Regions from separate parts of the Priestia sp. VA7 genome, predicted to be linked through region 2. Evidence: riboswitches for the same ligand, from Rfam matches in the RefSeq annotation. Region 2 holds a riboswitch; each other region holds the start of a gene.
What was found. A riboswitch is a leader RNA that binds a small molecule or an ion and turns the genes downstream of it on or off. The one in region 2 is predicted to bind cobalamin.

Region 1: linked by a shared signal. The riboswitch ahead of AC0C45_RS29195 (HoxN/HupN/NixA family nickel/cobalt transporter) and the one ahead of AC0C45_RS19310 (ABC transporter substrate-binding protein) in region 2 are both predicted to bind cobalamin.
Region 3: linked by a shared signal. The riboswitch ahead of nikA (nickel ABC transporter substrate-binding protein) and the one ahead of AC0C45_RS19310 (ABC transporter substrate-binding protein) in region 2 are both predicted to bind cobalamin.

Annotation. Positions count from the first base shown of each region.
Region 1 is NZ_JBVQPN010000019.1:8,077-11,526, forward strand. It holds gene AC0C45_RS29185 (HTH domain-containing protein) at 100-612, opposite strand; gene AC0C45_RS29190 (aspartyl-phosphate phosphatase Spo0E family protein) at 1,277-1,414, opposite strand; cobalamin riboswitch at 1,840-2,028, shown strand; partial or broken gene AC0C45_RS29195 (HoxN/HupN/NixA family nickel/cobalt transporter) at 2,195-2,323, shown strand; gene nikA (nickel ABC transporter substrate-binding protein) at 2,396-3,450, shown strand, end outside.
Region 2 is NZ_JBVQPN010000004.1:291,512-294,961, reverse strand. It holds gene AC0C45_RS19310 (ABC transporter substrate-binding protein) at 13-972, opposite strand; cobalamin riboswitch at 1,231-1,363, opposite strand; gene AC0C45_RS19305 (thioredoxin family protein) at 1,454-1,768, opposite strand; gene AC0C45_RS19300 (YpjP family protein) at 1,957-2,559, opposite strand; gene AC0C45_RS19295 (class I SAM-dependent methyltransferase) at 2,941-3,450, opposite strand, start outside.
Region 3 is NZ_JBVQPN010000007.1:32,126-35,575, reverse strand. It holds gene nikA (nickel ABC transporter substrate-binding protein) at 1-975, opposite strand, end outside; cobalamin riboswitch at 1,119-1,308, opposite strand; gene ftsZ (cell division protein FtsZ) at 1,311-2,315, opposite strand; gene AC0C45_RS24985 (tautomerase family protein) at 2,675-3,064, opposite strand; gene AC0C45_RS24980 (hypothetical protein) at 3,231-3,389, opposite strand.

The sequences.
Region 1 (3,450 bases), on a different contig from region 2:
GTTTTTTCTGTTTTCAGGCTGTATATCGTATACAACATTAGTTAAAGAACTATCTAAAAAATAAAAGCACTCGCCTAAATGAAAGGTGAGTGCTTTTATTTAATCTAATAACCCCTTTTCCTTAAGCACTTTTCTTAAAGCTACATTTATCAATTTAGATTTATAACACTTTGGGACACGATCAATGATACTCAAAACATCATCGTCAAAGTAAAAACCTCGATAAACCCTTTTGGAACGTTTCTTGGGATGCTGCAGCAAAAGATCAGTGGCGTCTACTTTACTAGTAGTCGTACTAGCTTTTGAAACACTAGCGCTAGTACTTTCACTTTCATTCGAATTGCTAACACTAGCTGCTATTTCACTGTTCGTTTGCTTTTGTGCTGCTGGCATTTTATTTGTTTTAGAGATAAGTGTACTAAAATCAAGATCTAAAGGTTCTGGATCTTCCCCGACATAATGATAAATATTTTGCTTACTCTCCCATTCATAACCTAATTTCTTAATTTTTAATTGGATTGTACGAGTACTAACATCATACGTATCAGCTAATTCTTTAACGGTGATTTTTTTCACCATAATTTTATTTAGTATCTCTTTTACCAACATCATACTAGTCCCCATTTTCTTCTTGAAATTATATAACTAGTATTCAAATGCAACGTGATAATTCCTGTTATAACTTCTTTAAAAAACAATAATCTTTCTTCGTAGAATAATCTCTGAAAGAGAACGTTTTACTTATTTATAAACCATCTTTTGTGTGATGTATAAATGGGCGCTCTGTTCATTATCAGAGATACAGAACATATTTAGCTTGCATAGTTATTGAAACATTTGAGCAAACTACTCAAGATGTAACCGAGCATCGATTAGCAAAATTTAATTATGCAACAGAAAAACCACTGATGAGGACCAGTGGTTTTCTGTTTTTAGACTGTATACCATACACAAATGTAGTTAACATAATACCTCTTCCGGAACACACGCAAAAAGAGAACCCCTATTGGGAAAAGGGTTCTGATGAGGTCCTTGTTTCTACTTTATGCAGCTTTTTATACATCTTGACATACCAACGCTTTAGTAGGAGACGAACGAGAAAAAATGTATAAAAAGCGCATGTTTTATATATATGATCCTAAGGAAAAATACAGCATATGTGTAAAAAATATGTTAGTATCTATCTACAGTTATAGAGTTACCTTGAAAAGCAACTTCACTCGAATGCCATTAGAGAATGAGGTTGCTTTTCCTCTTTTTATATTAAGAACAAAAACTAATCAGTTGAAGTAATCTTTTCTAATTCATTCAATAATTGATCAACTAATTGACTGATTATAATTGTATTATAGCTAGTAAAGCCTTCTTCTACTCCTACCCTAATCATACGTTCTCTCGCTGCCTCTATATCCACAAGTAAAGTCTTTCTTAAAGTACTGTTATATCTATACCTTTGCAATTATGTAGTCACCTATCCCTCTAAGTTGTTAAGTCTTCATTTAACATTAACTGGATTTTTACCATATAACAATAATTGTTGCTGTAATAGTCGATTAAGAGCATAGAATGAGGGTTTTAGGGTTTAAATAGCTAAGTTTTTATACTTAAAACATATATTGTTTCATGAACTAATTGAAAATAGTGGAGTTCATAAAAGTATAATCTTACGAACGATAAAGTTGATTCTAATTCAAAACATTAAAGTCTGATTAACGGCTGTTATAATTTTAATATAGATCCTTTATGTCTTAGATATATGTGTTATAATATCCAAGCAATGTTTTGTTATTTCGAAAAGCTCTGAAAATTATTCAGAGCTTTATCAACATACAATTCAATAAAAATATCAACAGATTAGGAGCTCTTATGTTAGATAAGAGGTAACAGGGAACCGAGTGAAAATCTCGGGCGGTCCAGCCACTGTAATTAGGGAGTTTCTTACCTTATGTCACTCAATTTCTTTTTTTGGGAAGGCGGTAAATAATGATGATCTAGAGCCAGGATACCTACCTAAACTGTACACTTAACTCTTCTAGGAAAGGGATTGGTGTATTAGGTATGCAATATTTATGGCTTACATTTATGCTGTTTACTTTTATACATATCCCCCAATTCGAACAAGGTTGGGGGATTTTTTATTTATACACTTTAAAGGAGGAATTAACGTGGGGAATTTTTCAATTTATTACTTGTCTTTGTTTTAGGATTGAGGCATGGGTTAGATGCTGATCACCTAGCATTTATCGATAACCAGACAAGAGATAATTGGCGTATGAGAAGATCTTTCTCACGATGGGTTGGTACATGTAATTCCGTACAATAGGGTAATTCCTATAGAAGAGTCATATATCTTTAAATCCATCGCAATAAAAAAGAAAATTTTAGGAGTACAATAATGCTAAAAAAATCATGCATGTTACTTGTTTGTCTCATAGTTTCTTTATTGACAGCCTGCTCAGAAGATACAAAAACAGGTACTGATCAATCTGGAAAAAAGACAATATCAATTGGATGGCCACTTGATATAGGCCCACTAAATCCACATACCTATTTGCCTAACCAGATGACTGCTCAAGCAATGGTTTATGAGTCACTGGTTGAATATAATGATGACGGTACCATTTCACCTAAACTCGCTGAAAAATGGAAGGTTTCAGATGATCAAACGACGTATACTTTCTACTTACGTGAGGGTGTAAAGTACTCTGATGGCTCCACCTTTAATGCAGACAATGTCATTCGTAACTTTAATGCCATTCTAGAAAATCGAGAAGCCCATTCATGGATGGGAATGGTTAAACATATTGAATATGTCAAAAAAGTAGATGATTATACAGTTGCTTTAAAGCTAGATGAACCATATTATCCTGTTCTGAATGAACTAGCATTTGTTAGGCCATTTCGATTCCTAGGGGATGCAGGATTCCCTGAGAATGATGCAACCTCAAAAGGCATTAAGACAGCTGTTGGAACAGGCCCATGGGTTCTAAAAGAGTACAAAAAAGATAAATATGCTATTTTCAAACGCAACAATAACTATTGGGGTGAAAAACCAAAGGTTGATGAAGTAAAAATAAAAATTATTCCTGATTCAGAATCAATTGCTCTAGCGTTTGAAAATCAAGAGTTAGATTTAATCTATGGTCGAGGCATTGTTAGTTTAGATAATTACACGTATTTAAAAGATAGTGGTAATTACGAGACAGCTATTTCAGAACCGTTGTCCACAAAAGCATTACTATTTAATACTCAATCAGGACCATTAAAGCAGTTGAAGGTACGCCAAGCCATTCATTATGCAATTAATAAGCAATCATTAGTAAGTACCGTGACACATGGTACAGAAAAAGTAGCAGATACTTTGTTTTGGGATGCCATCCCCTACGCTGATATTGATTTAAAAGCATTAAAATTCAATCCCGAAAAAGCCAAATCTCTATTAAATGAAGC
Region 2 (3,450 bases):
TGGTCCCTCTTCTTATTTATTGTACACCCCAGGGTATACTGCTTTTGCTAAGTCCTCTAAGCCATCTACAATACGAGGTCCTAAGCGGTTGATTTTGTTTTGATCAACCTTCTCGATGTTACCCTCTTTTACAGCAGTCATGCTGCTCCAAGCGGGACGCTTCATAATCTCATTTTTATCTGCATCATACGTTGCGATAATAACGTCAGGGTTTAACTTAACAACTTGCTCTTCAGAAAACTTAACCCAACCCTTTTCACTAGCCGCTACGTTATCAGCACCGATCATAGTAAGCATTTCGTTCATGAACGTACCTTTTCCTGTTGTATAAATCTCAGGAGCTCCTGAGACCTCTATCCATACTTTTTTACGATCTTCTTTTGAAATCGTTTTTGCTTTTTTCTCAATTGAAGCTACTTTTTCTTTCATGTCTTTAATTGTTTGATTAGCTTCTTTTGTTTTACCTGTTAATTTACCGATTTGCGTAATAGAATCATAAACCGTGTCAAACGTTGTTGAATCTTTTACAACAAATACCGGAATACCCGCACTTTCAATTTGTTTAAATACTTCATCCGAAACGCCCATACTTGAAGCATGTGCTAGCACTAAATCAGGATTTAAAGCAATAACTTTTTCCGCATTAACGTTCATATCTCCTACCTGCGCTTTTTTCTTTACGCTTTTAGGATAATCATCGTTGCTTGTAACACCGACTAATTCTTTTTCAAGGCCAAGGGCATATACAATTTCCGTATTACTTGGCATTAAGGAAACAATTTTCTTAGGCTGTTTTTCCAACGTAATTTCTTTATCACGCGCGTCTTTTACCTTCACTGGAAATGCAGCTTGTGACGTTTGTGCCGTATCTTGCTTCGTTTTTTTATCACTGTTGCTTTGGCTGCCTGCACCGCATGCAGCAAGTACGATGACTAACAGTGCAATAATGGAATACGAAAGCCATTTTTTCATCTAAATACTCCCCCTATATATTGTTCATTGTGAATACGAAACCTCCACGTTAAAGAAAAAGCAAATGATCATGCAAAAAGCAGCGCTATCCCGTTTTTCCGCTTTGACTATGTATACTGCTCGCCGGCAGCTTCAAAATAAAAAAGCTTTACTTTCAATTGAAAGCAAAGCAGGTAACGTCAAGATAAGCAGGAAAAGAATCCGTTCACTATACTTGATATGTATGTTCATTACCCTGCTTCACCCTTCCTCGAAGGTTTCACAGCTAACAATAAGGCAGGTCTCCTGACTTACGCACAAAGCGCTTACAGTGGCGGGACCGCGCTGGTTTTTCACCAGACTTCCCTTTTCACTCAATCTTTAAATTGAGACCTTATTGCTTTACGATTATTCACTTGTCCTAGTATACCCCACTCATGGAAAAATGGAAATAGCCATTCTCACAAAAAAAGCTGCAAGAATGCTCTCGCAGCTTAAGGAATTAAAGAGTTGCTAAAAATTCACGGACCGCTTCAGGTGTTTTAGCATTTGCACTGTGCAAGTGTGCAATTTTTTCACCGTTTTTATATACAAGAAGAGAAGGAATACCCATTACATTGTTTTCAGCAGAAAGTTCTTCAAACTCATCCTTGTCAATTTTAAACCATGCTTTATCTGTATTTTCATCAACGATTTCATCAATGAACATATCCAAACGTTTGCAATCAGGACACCACGTTGTCGTAAAAATCCCAACGCTTAGTGTTTCGTTCTTAATTTGTTCGCGAAATTGTTTTTCTTCCGTAAATTGTTTCATTGTGTTACCTCCAGCATCTATTCGTTCCTTCTCACTATTCTATGGTAAGAAGTCTGACTTCATTATAAACGATTTTTTTATCGTTGTGCTAATGTTTCAGCTTATTTAGACCCTAACGGTTTTAGACGTAAAAAAATGCTAGCTTAAAAAAGCTAACATTTCGAAATCGCAGAATGTTGTGTCTATTATTAGCTAAACCATTTAGGCGGCATGTTTCGGTTCCAATAAATTTTCCCTAAATCATAATGCTTCTGAAAATTATCTGCAGCCGCATGATAGTGAAAATTAAACCAGTATCCATCTTTTGGAGGATTTTCACGCCGTACATGAAATCGTATTAAGTCCTGACCGGTTTCCCGGTCATATACATGGAAAATCTTTTCACCGTAGCCAGCAGCAGGATGCTCGCTTATCTCGAGATTCTGAATTGACTGTTCACGTTCAGTGCCAATGTCGGTCAGCACTTCTTCAATTTTAGGTAACACTGCTTGACGAAATTCATCTTCAATGACAGGTCCAATTTTTGTTCCGAATTTTTCCACTGACTGTTTTTCAGCTGATTCCATTGCATACGTAACAAATGATGAAACGTCTTCATATTTTGGTTCTTCATATGGCAAATGAATATCTTCTATAACAGCTGTGACAGGAGTTGTTTCTCTTACATACCCTGCTTTATGTTGCTTGTCCGCTTTTGCATCATCAACGTATAAATATTCTGGTGGAGTGACAAGCCCAAATGTAAATACTGTAATAAATACAACTAGCATTCTTTTTATCCATCTAGGCATTCGTATCTTTCCTTTCTCATCTTTTCCCATATGGTCTTTTCATATCGTAAAATTCATTGTCATAACTCACTAGGTATTGTAACATACTTATTAATTTTTTACCTATATTTGCTTATTCATTTATGCTGTCTACGGGCATTCGACGACTTTTTAGTTAGCACCTTCCTTCTTCTGTTTGAGGTTGTCACACCGAGCGGAAACCTATACAAGATATTCCTTTTTTGCTGGATGCTTAAACACAAAAGTATTTTTATGTTCAAAAATATATCATACTTTTATGAACTTTAGATGAAATTCACAAAAAAAAACTTCCAAAACTTTTTAATTCCTAAAAGGTTTTGGAAGTCTTTTCAATAAGCGTGATTCTTTTTACTTTTTTGTTTATTTTTGTATATAAATTGTCCCGTAATGAAATTTTGATGTTTTTCGTTTTTGCACGGTAAATCCATGCTCTTCAAAACGACTGCTTTTCCAATGATCTTTTAGCACGACCTTTTGTTTGGCTACTCTTTTTGCTTCTTGTATAGCCATGGGCGTCAGCGTGGTATACAGTGCTATTGCTTTAATACCGTTAATTCCATTCGATTCCTCAATTTGCTCTTGAAACATAGGATCAAAGTAGACAACATCAAAAGAATTATCTTCACAACACGCCAAAAACGATTCAAAATTTTGATGAACCACGTTTATACGCTTCATTGCATCATTCAACTCTTGTACGTCACTTTCCCAATTTAAGAGTCCTTGTTTGACTAAATAAGCTACATAGCGGTTGCCTTCTAGTCCGACAACTTTTCCGCTTTTCCCTACCGCTGCGCTCGCCATCATACTATCCGATGCAAGACCAAGTGTACAGTCAAGCACGCTCATTCCTTTTTCCAAACTAGCAGC
Region 3 (3,450 bases), on a different contig from region 2:
CTCATTAGCATTATTATCAGCAAAAGGAAATTGGGGTAAAAATGGACCTCGAGCGGCTGCCGCTTGATTGTTCATGATGCTGCTGACAATTTCTTTTCGGTTCAGTAAGGTATCGATAGCTTTTCTTACATTTTCGTCTTTTAATGCGTCATTGGTTTGATTATAAAGTAATAAATGTGTACGCACACTGGGTACTCCACTTACCTTAAAAGACGGATCTGTTTGTAAAGTGCCCAAACTTTCTAAAGGCGGGCGATAAATAATATCGGCTGTTCCGGACTGAAGAGCCGCAACTCGCGCATTAGCATCTTCGTTAAATGCAAAGATCGCATTTTTCAATTTTACTTTCCCATTCCAATAATGTTCATATCTTTCTAACTTCACTTGATTTCCTTGATCGAAAGTCAAAACTTGAAATGGACCTGTGCCAATAGGCTTCTTAGCTATATTAGAAACATCAATATCTATAATAGCTGTGTTTGGATGCACTAACTCAGAAGGAAATTTAGGCATTGGTTCTTTTAATGTAATTGTCAGCGCATGACCGTTCGCTTTCATTTCTTTAATATTTAAAGCGTTTTTCATCGCATAACTTTGATCTATCGTTCTTTGAAGAGAAGACTTAACGGCATTTGCATCTAGCGCTTTACCATTTTGAAACGTAATATTCTTTCTTATCGTAAATGTCCACGTAAGACCGTTATCTTCCGTTTTCCACTTTTCAGCAAGCCAGGGCTTTATTTTTAAATCATTGCTGATTTTAACAAGCGTCTCCCCTACTCCCGCACGAACTGCTGTATAATTATCATCCGTATGAGGATCAAGCGTTGCAGATGTAAAATTAAATAAAAACGTCACACTTTTATCCGTTTTCTTTCTTTCTTTTATACTTATGCTCTCTTCATTAGGAGCGCAAGCAGTGAGGCAAAGTAACACAAGAAATATCATAGATACGAATTTTTTATTATTTATCATTGCTTTTTCCACCTTCTATTTTAATACACAAAAAAGCACTTCTAAAAAGAAGTGCTTGTCTTCACAACAAATTCAGATAAACGTATTCCTTGTTTATCCTATTTTTGGTTCTGCCAAAACACCTCCCTATCCTCGTAGGTTATTGTGTGTTGCGATTTATGGCAGGTCTCCTGGCTTCAAGTCATTGCCTTATACCGCCTTCCCGTCTCTAAATAGACAGTGGCTTTTTGGCATAAGGCTCCTTGTTACAGTGGCGGGACCGCTCCGGATTTGCACCGGATTCCCTTTTAAGGCAATTGAAAAACAATTGCCACCATAAAAGCTGGTTATTTAATTTAGTAGCGTGCTCTTGAAACTCTAGAAGTAGAAGCTGATGGTGAAACATCTTCATCATCAAATCCAGTGGCAATAACGGTTACCATCATTTCGTCCTTTAAATCTTCATTAATCACGGATCCAAAAATCATATTTAAGTCCTGATCAGAAGCCGACGTGACAATATCTGCTGCTTCCTGTACTTCGTAAAGACTCAGGCTGCTGCCGCTTGTAATGTTCAACAGCACGCCTCTTGCTCCATCAATCGATGCGTCTAGCAGCGGACTAGAAATCGCTTTTTTCGCTGCTTCAATTGCCCGGTCTGATCCGGAAGCTCGTCCGATACCCATAAGCGCAAATCCTTGATTAGACATGATTGTTTTTACATCAGCAAAATCAAGGTTAATCAGCCCCGGAACAGCGATTAAATCTGAAATACCTTGAATACCTTGGCGAAGAACATTATCTGCTTCACGGAATGCTTCAAGCATAGGCGTCTTTTTATCGACAATTTCAAGCAAGCGGTCGTTTGGAATCACAATAAGGGTATCTACCGATTCATTCATCGCAGTAATACCGCCTACTGCTTGCTTCGTACGTTTATTTCCTTCAAACTTGAACGGGCGAGTGACTACTCCAATTGTTAAAGCATTTAGTTCACGGGCAATTTGGGCAATAACCGGAGCTGCTCCAGTACCGGTTCCTCCGCCCATGCCAGCTGTTACGAATACCATATCTGCGCCTTGCAGTACTTCTTGAATTTGTTCTCTGCTTTCTTCGGCTGCTTCTCTTCCCACTTCTGGATTAGCTCCTGCACCTAATCCTCGCGTTAAGGCCGCACCAATCTGCATTTTCACATCTGCTTTAGATAAGTTAAGCGCCTGAGCATCTGTATTAACGGCGATAAATTCTACCCCTTGTACACCATGTTCAATCATACGGTTAACGGTGTTATTTCCTCCACCGCCGACTCCAATTACTTTAATTCGCACTAATGGCGATACATCTGCATCAAATCCAAACATTCTAAGTTCCTCCTCAATGATCAAAATTACTTTCTCTTATTATCCGAAAAAACACGTGAAGAACCTTTTACTACTATATTTAAGGCGTAACTGTTCTTTTGTTTTACAGATTTTATACATTTCTCTTTTAACCTTTAAATCTTTACATCTTTATGTAAAATTATTGTTGTTCTGCAGTTAGTACGCCGAACTCTTTTTTGGTTTTTCTACTCAAAACGGCATATAAGCTTATTGTATCATTCATTTGACAGATGTCTGTATTTAATTTTGAGTAAGATGTGACTAAGAGAATAATATTTTTATAGACAAAATGAGAAAAAGCCCTTAGAAATAAGGGCTTCTCTAGATAATAAACCGTTTTATAATTTCCCAGTTAAGAATTGAGCTTCTCCCATGCCAAAGCTCCAGTCAGCATTACCGTTCTCAACAATTGAAATCATAATGTCGTTTGGCTGAATACCGCAGCTTTCTCCCAGCTCTTTTACAATTAATTTGTAAAGAGCTTGTTTTTGCTCTTCTGTTCGCTGTTTACTCGTTACACTTATAATAACCAAATCCTTGCTTCTCTCAAAGCCAAGACCTGTATCTTCAATAATCATTTCATGAGCAGGATGCTGATGTACAATTTGATAGCGGTCGCGTTCTGGGACGCCAAAGGCTTCTAGTATCGCTCGGTGAGTAGCGTCTAGTAATGCTTTTAACTCTTTTTCATCTCTTCCTTCTATTACATCAAATCTAAGTAATGGCATACTAAGTAACCTCCAGCTTTTTGTCTAATATATTATTGCTTTATCATATCACAACTATCATTTGTAAAAAAAGATATGCTATTCCAAATGTGCTCTCTAGTGAAAGAGCGCTCAAACTCTTCACTAAAAGCTGAACCGAATAAAAAGAAATGAGCAGCATAACGGCTCATTTCATTAGTACAAAAATATTTATAATAAGAGCTAAAATACATACAGATACAATGGCAATGAGTACGTTCATCACAAGGTTTTGCGAGGATGTTTTAGCTTGTTTTTTCATATCAGCCCGACTCATCTGTTGCTTTTCATGATCACTTTTAGACATCACGTAGCCTCTCCTATTCATCAAAATGTCAGCAGTGTGTAAATGATTTTTGAGAAACCTT